4 regions of the Dickeya dadantii NCPPB 898 genome follow, and region 2 is predicted to be linked to each of the others. Evidence: predicted binding sites of a transcription regulator. Region 2 holds the regulator's gene; each other region holds the start of a gene.
What was found. The regulator CRP, encoded in region 2, controls carbon source genes, mostly activating them, when cyclic AMP is high. The targets are predictions, from matches to a motif close to ATGTGANNNNNNTCACAT.
Positions count from the first base shown of each region.

Region 1 (3,145 bases), 1.5 Mb from region 2:
ATCTGGTGCGGGGCGATGATGCTGGAACACCTCGGTCACGACGCCGCCGGCGCGGCGGTGCTAAGCGCCATTGAACGGGTGCTGGCACAGGGGCCGGGAAATGCGCCGCTGACGCGGGACCTTGGCGGCAGCGGCAACACCGCCGCGCTGGGCGAGGCGATTGCGCAGGCGCTGAGTCGTTAAGACTATAATTTTTTTAAACTATAATTTTTTAAAACTATGATTTGTTAAAACTATGCTTTGTTAAAACTATGATTCGCCAAGACGATGAGCCGTTACACACGTGAGTTGAAATAAAACCGACGAAGCAAAAAGCGAAGATATGAAAAAGGCCGCTGTCATAGCGGCCTTAAAACTACAGACAAAGTCCTGACTCGCCGGCAGGGACTTTGTCAATAGGTATGAACTTCTACCACAAGTTAGACGCTGCAAGTTTTTGCGCAGGTTGAGGCTGCATCAAACTGCTGATTCATCTCGTTTGCGTTCAGCTACCAGCACTACCCCTTTTCGCGATTCATTCGGCGCAAGACTCCAGATGTCGCTCTCTGGAATACTGCGGCCATCGTATCGGATCCGTTCACCGTCATACGGCCAGAAAGCACGCCGTTCTGAGTCGAATACAAACCATCAATACCCATCTCTTTACGTGCCATACGCGCCCATAGTGCTTTCCCTCCAGGGAATTGAAGGTTATCACTAACCAGCACAATGCCGTCGTTAATGAGCGCCTTATACATGGCGCTGGCGACATTGGCGTTTCGTTCACGCTTGGCGACAATCACGCCTTCAACCTGGGCAGGATGGGTATTCACCGGTTGCAGATTCTCGTAATAACCGATGACAGCCAAAATAGTTTCGGTTTCGTCGTCGCTGTTACGGGATTTCAGGTCAATCTTTGCTACCACAACATGCCGTAAATCACCATCAACGTCATCGGGTTCGCCATATATTGCCACTGCATGGTGCCGATCACTGTGAATATAAATATCCACCGCACGACCGTTCACACCCGTTTCGCCAATTTTCCGGTATTCCCGCGCCATAGTGGCAGGACTATATGACATTGGAAGAATCGCCATATCAAAACTCCCGCTATCGTTGAGGACTGGTGACATTGTAAGCATAGCCTGTTGTACTTTGTTAAGATTGATAATATCAAAAACCATGTGTGTTTATTAACCAATTTAAACAATAGCACCCGGCCCACCGCTGCTGCTACGCGGTTGAACCCATCTTCCAGCCCTAACAGACGCAATAACCCAAGAAATTACAGCCCGCCTGTATGTTCATACCTAACGAAAAATAAGAAGGCCGCTGTCATAGCGGCCTTCTTATTTAATTTTGGTCTGCTCAGGGCAATTAATGCATGGCACCCGGCGGGATGTCTTTGTAAGCATTGATGTAAGCGACCAGAAGTTTTTTCAGGAATTTACGCACGTCGATCACCTTGGCTAATGAATGATTTGTGAACTTTCTGGTAAAAGATTGTACGTTTTGTTGAATCCTGACGCAACACTTTTGTGATTCAAATCACAAAAAATTCAGAATCACGTTTTGGTTTTCTTGTTTATCTGGGCACCACAGTGTGTTCGACGACCGCTTTGCAACCAAAAACCCATCAATCACCGGGGTTGGATTATTCTTTGATATATAAAATTATTTCCCGGCTAAGACAAAAGCGGCCATACTAGCGGTGTCGCGTAATTCAGCGTGGCACTGGCGCGGGAGCGACCCGGCCTTTCACTGACGACGTAAAAACCTGCCCTATGGAAACCTGGAAACTCAACCTTTTCTCCGCCTGGCTGGGATGTTTTTTCACCGGCATGGCCATGAGCCAGATACTGCCGTTCCTGCCGCTCTACATCGAACATCTGGGCGTTAGCGATCACACCGCGCTCAATCTGTGGTCTGGGCTGGTGTTCAGTTCCTCGTTTCTGATTTCGGCGATTGTCGCGCCGCTGTGGGGCAGCCTGGCCGACCGCAAGGGCCGCAAGCTGATGTTGCTGCGCGCCGCGCTCGGTATGTCTATCGTCATGGCGCTACAAGGCATGGCCACCAACGTCTGGCAGCTGTTTATCCTGCGCGCGCTAATGGGGCTGACCTCCGGCTACATTCCCAACGCCATGGCGCTGATTGCCTCGCAGGTGCCGCGTAGCCGCAGCGGTTGGGCGCTCGGCACGTTGTCCACCGGGCAGGTGGCGGGGGTGTTGATCGGTCCGCTGCTCGGCGGCTTCATGGCCGATACCATCGGTCTGCGCATGGTGTTTTTCGTCACCTCCGCCATGTTGTTTATCTGCTTTCTCATCACGCTGTTCGCCATCCGTGAAAATGCCGTTACCGTCAGCAAAAAAGCGCAGCTCAGCGGCCGGGCGGTGTTCGCCTCGCTGCCTTATCCGCTGCTGATTGTCAGCCTGTGCTTCACCACCATGATGATTCAGATGGCGAACGGCTCCATCAGCCCGATCCTGACGTTGTTTATCCGCGACCTCTCCCCCAACATTGATAATATCGCGTTTATCAGCGGCGTTATCGCCGCCGTGCCGGGAGTGTCGGCGCTGTTGTCCGCGCCGCGCCTCGGCCGGTTGGGGGATCGCATCGGTTCCCAGCGGGTGCTGATCGTGGCGCTGTTCCTGTGCGCGCTGCTGTTCTTCCTGATGTCGGCGGTGCAAAGCTCGGTTCAGCTCGGGATTTTGCGCTTCGCGCTGGGTTTCGCCGACGGCGCGCTGATGCCGGCGGTGCAGGCGCTGCTGGTGAAATACAGCAGCCAGCAGGTGACCGGCCGCATTTTCGGGTATAACCAATCCTGCATGTATCTCGGCAACGTGGTCGGGCCGCTGCTCGGCTCTACCGTTTCCGCCACGTTGGGCTACCGCTGGGTGTTTCTGGTCACCGCGCTGCTGGTGCTGATTAACGGCGTACAGTTGATGGTGAGCTTCGCCCGCATGCCGAAAAAAGGCTGACCGCTTTAGGGAAGCCGGAATCCGGCTTCCTCCTCACCCCAGCATCTCGGATTGTTCATCCCGCATTCATGTTTCTGTCATCCTTGTCGCCAAAGATAGCGCCTGTGCAAACGTATGCACTCCTGACAAAAGGCGCTCACTATGTTTGGCAACAACGACATGTTTGTTAAAAACAAGATGTTTGG
Region 1 is NZ_CM001976.1:961,511-964,655, reverse strand. It holds gene DDA898_RS04800 (tartrate dehydrogenase) at 1-183, shown strand, start outside; gene DDA898_RS04795 (hypothetical protein) at 498-1,166, opposite strand; gene azuC (stress response protein AzuC) at 1,360-1,437, opposite strand; gene DDA898_RS04790 (multidrug efflux MFS transporter) at 1,767-2,960, shown strand; gene DDA898_RS04785 (ABC transporter substrate-binding protein) at 3,120-3,145, shown strand, end outside.
Region 1: azuC (stress response protein AzuC) is a predicted target of CRP. The motif match lies at 1,519-1,536, and genes of this name have one in related genera.

Region 2 (3,145 bases):
CCGCGAGGCGGTAATGGATTCCGTCGTGCGTTCGATGGAGGATTACATCACCCACATCACCCCGCAGTTTTCCCGCACCCACATCAACTTTCAGCGCGTGCCGACGGTGGATACCTCTAACCCGTTCGCCGCCAAAGCCATTCCGTCAATGGACGAAAGTTTCGTGGTGATTCATTTTCAGGGGCTGGACCACATTGACTACCCTTACCTGCTGGCGATGTTGCAGGGCTCGTTCATTTCCCACATCAACACGCTGGTGGTGCCGGGCGGCAAAATGGGGCTGGCGATGGAACTGATCATGATGCCGCTGGTGCAGCGATTAATAGAAGGCAACCATATTGACTAAGCGACGCGGCGGAGCACCGAAACTCGCCGCCGCGTGCCTGACGATTTAGTCGAGCGCGATCACTTCGTGGCTGTGGGTGATCGTCACCGCTTTCTCCAGCATCAGCGCCACGGAGCAGTATTTCTCCGCCGACAGCGACACCGCACGCTCCACGGCCTTGTCGTTCAACCCTTTGCCGGTAACGATAAAGTGCAGGTTGATGGCGGTGAACAAACGCGGCGCTTCCTCACGGCGTTCAGAGGTCAGGCGCACTTCGCAGTCCGCCACATCGTAGCGGCCTTTCTGCAGGATAGACACCACATCAATGGCGCTGCATCCGCCTGCCGCCATCAGCACCATTTCCATCGGGCTGGGCGCTTTATCGCCGGCGTTGCCGTCCATCAGCAGTTGATGTCCGGACGCGGACTCGCCAAGAAACGTTAACCCTTCAACCCATTTCACCCGAGCCTGCATAAGTTTGCCCTCAATCAATTATTTTTGAAATTTTACACCGCTTATGTATAAAAAAGTCTGATAATCAGAGCTTAATCATGCTGAAGCGAGACAACACAAGACACTACACTCAACCTGTGTTACAAACGAAGGCGTAAACCGGTGTGCGTTGAGCCTCTGCCTGACCAGCCGCCGGCTTACTGGCGTCATCCGATATACCCTCAATAATTCGATTGCAGGAAAGCCAACGCGCCTGCAGCCTGAAGTATGACGGTTATAGACAGCCTCAGTATATTCCCTGACGTCATTCCGCCAGGACGGAATTGAATTATAACTATGTTATCACGCCGTACAGGGAACTCTGAGCCCTGTGATTTGCGCAGTGAATTACAACAGAGGATAACAGCGAATGGTTCTCGGCAAACCGCAAACAGACCCGACTCTCGAATGGTTCCTTTCTCATTGCCACATTCACAAGTACCCATCGAAGAGCACTCTGATTCATCAGGGTGAAAAAGCAGAGACGCTTTACTACATCGTGAAAGGCTCGGTTGCCGTGCTGATCAAGGATGAAGAAGGCAAGGAAATGATTCTTTCTTATCTGAATCAGGGCGATTTTATCGGCGAACTTGGTTTGTTCGAAGATGGTCAGGAACGCAGTGCGTGGGTCCGGGCGAAAACCGCCTGCGAAGTCGCTGAGATTTCCTATAAAAAATTCCGCCAGCTGATTCAGGTCAACCCGGATATTCTGATGCGGTTGTCCTCGCAGATGGCGCGACGCCTGCAGGTGACCTCGCAGAAAGTCGGCAACCTGGCGTTCCTCGACGTAACCGGCCGTATCGCGCAAACCCTGCTCAACCTGGCCAAGCAACCGGACGCCATGACCCACCCGGACGGCATGCAAATCAAGATCACCCGGCAGGAGATCGGTCAGATTGTCGGCTGTTCCCGCGAAACTGTCGGTCGTATCCTGAAGATGCTGGAAGATCAGAACCTGATCTCCGCCCACGGTAAAACCATCGTGGTGTACGGCACCCGCTGATTATCATCCACCGGATCAAAATCAGCCGGATCAAAAAGAGCGTGCCCAGGCACGCTCTTGTCGTTTTAGTGCAGAGAAAAGCCGTGGCTTACGCGCCTTTCACCACCTGCTCCACTGCTTTCCCGAACAGCGCCATGCCTTGATCGATCTCTTCCGGAGTAATCACCAGCGACGGCACAAAACGGATCACGTCCGGCCCCGCCACCAAAATCATCAACCCCAGGTCCGCCGATGCGGCCAGGAAATCCCTGGCGCGGCCATGCCAGGCCGGTTTCAGCTGCGCGCCCAGCAGCAGACCCATGCCGCGGATTTCGTCGAAAATATCGTACTGCGCATTAATGCGCTCCAGCGCAGACACAAAGCGCGCATGACGATCCACCACCCCGGACAGCACCTCCGGCGTGTTGATCACATCCAGCGCCGCTTCCGCCACCGCGCAGGCCAGCGGATTGCCGCCGTAGGTCGTGCCGTGAGTACCGACCGCCATCACCGACGCAATCTCTTCCGTGGTCAGCATCGCGCTGATCGGGAAACCGCCGCCCAGCGCTTTGGCGGTGGTCAGAATATCCGGCGTGATGCCGTAATGCATATAAGAGAACAGCTTGCCGCTGCGGCCCATGCCGCACTGCACTTCGTCAAATACCAGCAGCGCCTGATACTGATCGCACAGCTCGCGCACGCCGCTGAGGAAGGCCGGCGTAGCGGGCGTGATACCGCCTTCGCCCTGAATCGGCTCCAGCACCACCGCGCAGGTGTGGTCATCCATCACCGCTTTTACCGCGTCCAGATCGTTGAACGGCACATGCACGATGTCCGCCGGTTTCGGGCCGAAACCATCGGCGTATTTCGGCTGGCCGCCGACGGAAACGGTGAACAGCGTACGGCCGTGGAACGACTGATAAAACGAAATGATCTTGGTCTTGTACGGGCTATGGCGGGTAATGGCGTAATGGCGAGCCAGCTTGAATGCCGCTTCGTTGGCTTCCGCACCGGAGTTAGCGAAAAAGACGCGGTCGGCAAAGGTGGCATTGATCAGTTTGGTGGCCAAACGCAGCGCCGGTTCGTTGGTGAACACGTTACTGGTATGCCACAGGGTTTCGCCCTGCTCTTTCAACGCCGCCACCAGCGCCGGATGGCAGTGCCCCAACGCCGTTACCGCGATGCCGCCGGAAAAGTCGATATATTCCTTGCCCTGCTGATCCCAGACACGGCTCCCTTTGCCTTTTACCGGCACAAACTGCGCGGGTGCATAAACCGGAAGAATTACCTTATCGTAAGTATCCCGTGTTACTGCTGCTTTCTCTGTCGCCATTTGCTGCCCCGTT
Region 2 is NZ_CM001976.1:4,334,117-4,337,261, forward strand. It holds gene DDA898_RS19510 (phosphoribulokinase) at 1-346, shown strand, start outside; gene DDA898_RS19515 (OsmC family protein) at 392-799, opposite strand; gene crp (cAMP-activated global transcriptional regulator CRP) at 1,188-1,820, shown strand; gene argD (bifunctional acetylornithine/succinyldiaminopimelate transaminase) at 1,909-3,132, opposite strand.

Region 3 (3,145 bases), 190 kb from region 2:
GCGCCGAGCAACCTGACTATCTGGTCCGGTTCCAAATCGCTGAATGAAGACCCGGCGGGCAACTACATTCACTACGGCGTGCGCGAATTCGGCATGACCGCTATCGCCAACGGTATCTCGCTGCACGGCGGCTTCGTGCCGTACACCGCCACCTTCCTGATGTTCGTCGAATATGCCCGTAACGCGGTGCGTATGGCGGCGCTGATGAAAGTGCGCAGCATTTATGTCTACACCCATGACTCCATCGGTCTGGGCGAAGACGGCCCGACCCACCAGCCGGTGGAACAGCTGGCCAGCCTGCGTGTAACGCCGAACATGAGCACCTGGCGCCCGGCGGATCAGGTAGAAACCGCGGTGGCCTGGAAATACGCCATTGAGCGTAAAGACGGCCCGACCGCGCTGATTCTGTCTCGTCAGAATCTGGCGCAGCAGGAGCGTACCGCTCAGCAGCTGGCGGACGTCGCCAAAGGCGCCTACGTGCTGAAAGACAGCGGCGGCCAGCCGCAGCTGATTCTGATCGCGACCGGTTCCGAAGTCGAGCTGGCGGTTGCCGCCTGGCAGAAGCTGACCGACGAAGGCGTCAAGGCGCGCGTGGTGTCCATGCCGTCTACCGATGCGTTCGACAAACAAGACGCGGCCTACCGTGAAGCGGTGCTGCCGTCTGCTGTGGCTGCCCGTGTGGCGATCGAAGCCAGCATCGCTGACTACTGGTACAAATATGTGGGTCTGAATGGCGCGATTGTCGGTATGCAAAGCTTTGGCGAATCCGCGCCGGCAGAAAAACTGTTCGACGTGTTTGGTTTCACCACCGACAACGTAGTAGCGAAGGCGAAAGCGCTGCTGAAATAAGCACATCGCTTCGTTAGCCTCTCTTGCAAGGCCGGGATCGTCTCCCGGCCTTTTTTGATCTCGTCAGTTTTTAGGTAGCAAACCGTGCGGTAATTTTTTGACGCAGATCACTCTTCTGGCATCCACCCTGTCGCCATATTTCCTTTGACCGGCAATTCGTTTATGCTAGCTGAAGCGTTTCAGTTGTTGGTGTGACAGCGTTTGGCGGTCAGAATCCTGGCGGATCCGATTGGCGGCACACCGCGCGCAACAAGCGGTTTATTCCTGACGACGTACTGATTATTCTATGATGCGCGATGCTTTTATCACTACACAGGGAATTTCATGACAATCCGTATTGCGATAAACGGTTTTGGTCGCATAGGTCGTAGCGTACTGCGCGCGCTGTATGAGTCCGGCCGGCGAGCTGAAATCGCGGTGGTGGCGATAAATGAGCTGGCTAACGCCGAAGGGATTGCCCACCTGCTTAAGTACGACAGCAGTCATGGCCGTTTTTCGTGGGATGTGCGTCAGGAATGCGATCGCTTGTCGGTAGGGGATGACACTATCCGCCTGCTGCATGAGCCGGACCTTCGTTCCCTGCCGTGGGGGGAGCTCGGCGTAGACATTGTGCTGGATTGCAGCGGCGTCTACGGTAGCCGCGCCGATGGCGAAGCCCACATGGCGGCGGGAGCGAAAAAAGTATTGTTCTCCCATCCCGGCGCGCCGGATCTCGACGCCACCATCGTGTACGGCGTCAACCATCCGGATTTGCAGCCGGCTCACCGGCTGGTGTCCAACGCCTCCTGCACCACCAACTGCATTATTCCGATTATCAAGCTGCTGGACGATGCGTACGGCATCGAAAGCGGCACCGTCACCACGATCCATGCGTCGATGAACGATCAACCGGTGATTGACGCTTATCACCATGATCTTCGGCGTACCCGCGCGGCCAGTCAGTCGATCATTCCGGTGGACACCAAACTGGCGGTGGGGATTACCCGTTTCTTTCCGAAATTTGAAGACCGTTTTGAGGCGATTTCGGTGCGGGTGCCGACCATCAATGTGACGGCCATTGACCTGAGCGTCAGTGTGAAAAACGCGGTAAACGTAAGTGAAATCAATACGCTGTTTCGTCAATCAGCGCAGAATACATTTCGTGGTATAGTTGACTATACCGATTTGCCGTTGGTTTCCGTAGATTTCAACCATGACCCGCATAGCGCGATTGTCGATGGAACGCAAACCCGGGTCAGCGGAGGGCATCTGATCAAGACGCTGGTCTGGTGCGATAACGAATGGGGCTTTGCCAACCGAATGTTGGACACAACTCGGGCGATGGCGGCCTGCGGTTTCTGATAGGCGGCGCCGGGATACCGACGCCTCACTCAAGCGACTTTAAAGAGAATCAACAAGAGGATTCACCATGGCTGTAATTAAGATGACCGACTTGGATCTGGCTGGCAAACGCGTGCTGATCCGTGCGGATCTGAACGTGCCGGTTAAAGATGGCAAAGTGACGTCTGACGCCCGCATCCGTGCTTCCCTGCCGACCATTGAAATCGCCCTGAAGCAGGGTGCCCGCGTGATGGTGACATCCCACCTGGGCCGCCCGACCGAAGGCGAGTACAACGAAGAATTCTCCCTGCTGCCGGTAGTGAACTACCTGAAAGATCGCCTGTCTTCACCGGTACGTCTGGCGAAAGACTACTTGGAAGGCGTCGACGTGGCGGAAGGCGAACTGGTGGTGCTGGAAAACGTCCGCTTCAACAAAGGCGAGAAGAAAGACGACGAAGTGCTGTCCAAAAAATACGCCGCGCTGTGCGACGTGTTCGTGATGGATGCGTTCGGTACCGCGCACCGCGCCCAGGCTTCGACCCACGGTGTGGGCAAGTTCGCGCCGATCGCCTGCGCCGGTCCGCTGCTGTCCGACGAACTGGAAGCATTGGGCAAAGCGCTGGGCAACCCGGCCCGTCCGATGGTGGCTATCGTTGGCGGTTCCAAAGTGTCCACCAAACTGACCGTGCTGGACTCACTGTCCAAAATCGCCGACCAGCTGATCGTCGGCGGTGGTATCGCCAACACCTTCGTAGCGGCTCAGGGTCATAACGTCGGTAAATCGCTGTATGAAGCGGAACTGATTCCGGAAGCGAAAAAACTGCTGGAAACCTGCGATATCCCGGTACCAAGCGATGTTCGCGTGGCTACGGAATTCTCCGAAACTGCTACCGCGACATTGAAATCCGTTGCCGCCATTAAAGATGATGAACAGATTCTGGACCTGGGCGATGTGTCCGCAGAGCGTCTGGCCGAT
Region 3 is NZ_CM001976.1:4,145,913-4,149,057, reverse strand. It holds gene tkt (transketolase) at 1-849, shown strand, start outside; gene epd (erythrose-4-phosphate dehydrogenase) at 1,174-2,190, shown strand; gene pgk (phosphoglycerate kinase) at 2,258-3,145, shown strand, end outside.
Region 3: epd (erythrose-4-phosphate dehydrogenase) is a predicted target of CRP. The motif match lies at 945-962, and genes of this name have one in related genera.

Region 4 (3,145 bases), 360 kb from region 2:
CGGTCGGGACATTTTTCATCAGCCGCTGCACTTGCAGTGCGGATTCCACCAGATACGGCAGGTGGTCCGGGCTGATCCCCAGTTGTTGCAGCGAAGACGGCAGATTCAGCCGTTTCACCAGTACAGTGAAGTAATCCACCAGCGCCTGGGCTTTTTGTTCGGTGCTCAGCGACAGGTCGGCATCCGGCAGCAGGTCGTAGGCCTGTGCGAATTTTTCCGCCGCCGCGTGCTGAACGAAGCGCATGCAGGGCGCCAGCAGAATGGCGTTCGCCACCCCGTGCGGGATGTGGTACTTGCCGCCTAGCGGGTAAGACATGGCGTGCACCAGATGGGTGCCGGAGTGCGCGATGGAAGCGCCGCCATAGTAGGAGGCCCACAGCATATTCAGGCGAGCTTCCAGATTGTCCGGCTCGTTCACCGCGGTTTCGATGTTGGCGAACAGTTTCTTCATACCGATCAGCGCGTAGTTGTCGGCTACCGGGTTGGCGATGGTGGCGGTGAAGCATTCGATCAGGTGGCACAGCGCATCAATGCCGGTCGACGCGGCGATATGCGCCGGCATGCTGGTGGTCAGTTCCGGCACCAGCGCCACGTAATCCGGCAGCATCACCGGGGTGATGATGCCGACTTTGGTTTCTTTCTCCGGGATCGCCAGAATGGCGTTCGGCGTGGCTTCAGAGCCGGTGCCGGCGGTGGTCGGGATCAACAGGGAGGTGGTGCGGCGCGTCGGCTTGCGGCCTTCCAGCAGGCTGTCGAGCGTGATGCCCTCTTCACCGGCGCACAGCAGCGACAGCAGTTTCGCCACGTCCAGCACGCTGCCGCCGCCCACGCCGACCACCAGGTCCGGCTGCGTGGCCGGCAGCTGTTGCAGTACGGCCGCCACATCATGCTGGCTGGGTTCGGCCGGCACATTATCAATCAGGGAAAGTTGCGGTACGCCCGCTTTCAGTTGCGCGATCAGGGCCTGTACCCCGGCCAGCCCCACGATATTCTTGTCCGTCACCAGCAGTACGTGCTGCCTGCCGCGCAGGAGGTAGCCCAAATCCTGGAGTGCCTGATAACCGCTGATGAGGGTGCTGTTGATATTCATACTGGTACCTTGTCTTTTCGCTGTGACTTCAGCTGGATAAGTCTGATTTTTTTCAATCACATTTCTTTTATGTGACAGAAAAAAATCGTTTTGCTCGCATTGTGTGGATAATTTATAGGTTAAATTGGTTTTGAATAATTTGACGTTGCTCACATATAATCAAACGTGATTCAATATAATCAATTTCAGGTAATCGAACTGACATCGAACTGACGGAGAGCGGCTATGCCGGACGGGCGTGAACTTACCCGGATATTGGTGGTGGCGGATGACTTCACCGGTGCCAACGATGCGGGCGTCGGACTGGCGCTGCAGGGTGCGCGGGTGAATGTGATGTTTGACGCCGCGGCGATCCGTGCCGGGCAGCCGGACGACGCGCTGGTGGTCAACACCGACAGCCGCGCGGTCGCGGCCTCGCTGGCGGCGGAACGTACCGCGCAGGCGGTGGGAATGTGGCGCAAGAGCGGCGCGCACGGCTGGATTGTCAAAAAGGTGGACTCTACGCTGCGCGGCAATCCGGGCGCGGAAATCGAAGCCGCGCTAAACGCCGCCGACTTGTCGCTGGCGCTGATAGCGCCCGCGGCGCCGGCGTTAGGCCGCATCACCCGCGACGGGCAGGTCTGGGTGCACGGTAAATTGCTGACCGACACCGAGTTCGCCAGCGACCCGAAAACGCCGGTGCTTTCGGCGTCAATCGGCGAGCGGCTGGCGGAACAGACCGGCCTGGCGCAGGCGGTGCTGTCCCTGAACGAGGTTCGCGACGGCGATCTGGCGGCGCGGCTGCAACAGTTGCAGCACAGCGGGATACGGCTGGTGGTGCTGGACGCTGAACATCAGCAGGACCTCGACCGGATTATTGCGGCGGCGGCTCAACTGGCGGAAAAACCGTTGCTGGTCGGTTCCGCCGGGCTGAGCGAGGCGCTGGCGCAGCATCTGGCGTATCCGACGCACTGCCGCGCGTTGCTGGCGGTGATTGGTTCGATGAGTGAAATCGCTCAATTGCAGATCAAGGCGGTCAGCCAGCGTCCGGACGTCACGCTGATTGACCTGGATATCGCCGGGCTGCTGGCGACCGGCGACGATACGCTGGCGCAAACGTGTCGGCAGGCGGCGGATACGCTGGCGGCGGGCCGTCACTGCGTGATTCGTACCTGCCACGACGATAACCAGCGATTTGAGGTGGACCGTCTGTGCCAGCGCTACGGCATGAGTCGTCAGCAACTGGGAGACACGATCAGTCGCCGGCTGGGCGAGCTAACGCGGCACATTGTGCAGCGTCAGCGGCCGGGCGGGCTCTATTTATCCGGCGGGGATATCGCCATTGCCGCGGCAACCGCATTGCAGGCCAGTGGGTTCCGCATCAATGGGCAGATTGCTTCCTGCGTACCCTGGGGACGTCTGCTGGACAGTCTGGTAGGCGATATTCCCGTGATGACGAAAGCGGGCGGGTTTGGCGATGAAGCTACCCTGCTGAATGTATTGCGTTTTATTGAGGAGAGCGTGTGTGAGTAAAATTATTGCGGTAACCATGGGCGACCCGGCGGGTATCGGCCCGGAAATCATCATCAAATCGTTGGCCGAAGGTGAACTGTCCGGCGCGCCGGCGGTGGTGGTGGGCTGCGTGCAGACGCTGCGCCGCATTCTGGCGTTAGGCGTTGTACCGCAGGTAGAACTCAATGAGATTGCGCGTCCTGCCGACGCGCGTTTCGCTCCCGGCGTTATCAACGTGATCGACGAACCGCTGGCCGATCCGCAGGGCCTGAAAAAAGGGGTAGTGCAGGCGCAGGCCGGCGATCTGGCGTATCGCTGCGTGAAGCGCGCCACCGAACTGGCGATGGCGGGCGAGGTACATGCAATCGCCACCGCGCCGCTCAATAAGGAAGCGCTGCACTCCGCCGGACATCTCTACCCGGGGCACACCGAACTGCTGGCGAAGCTGACCAACAGCCGCGACTATGCGATGGTGCTGTATACCGACAAACTGAAGGTGATCCACGTCACCACCCATATTGCGCTGCGCAAGTTCCTGGATACGCTTAACCGTGAGCGAGTGGA
Region 4 is NZ_CM001976.1:3,976,839-3,979,983, reverse strand. It holds gene DDA898_RS17885 (iron-containing alcohol dehydrogenase) at 1-1,090, opposite strand, end outside; gene dtnK (D-threonate kinase) at 1,316-2,602, shown strand; gene DDA898_RS17875 (D-threonate 4-phosphate dehydrogenase) at 2,595-3,145, shown strand, end outside.
Region 4: DDA898_RS17885 (iron-containing alcohol dehydrogenase) is a predicted target of CRP. The motif match lies at 1,228-1,245, and genes of this name have one in related genera.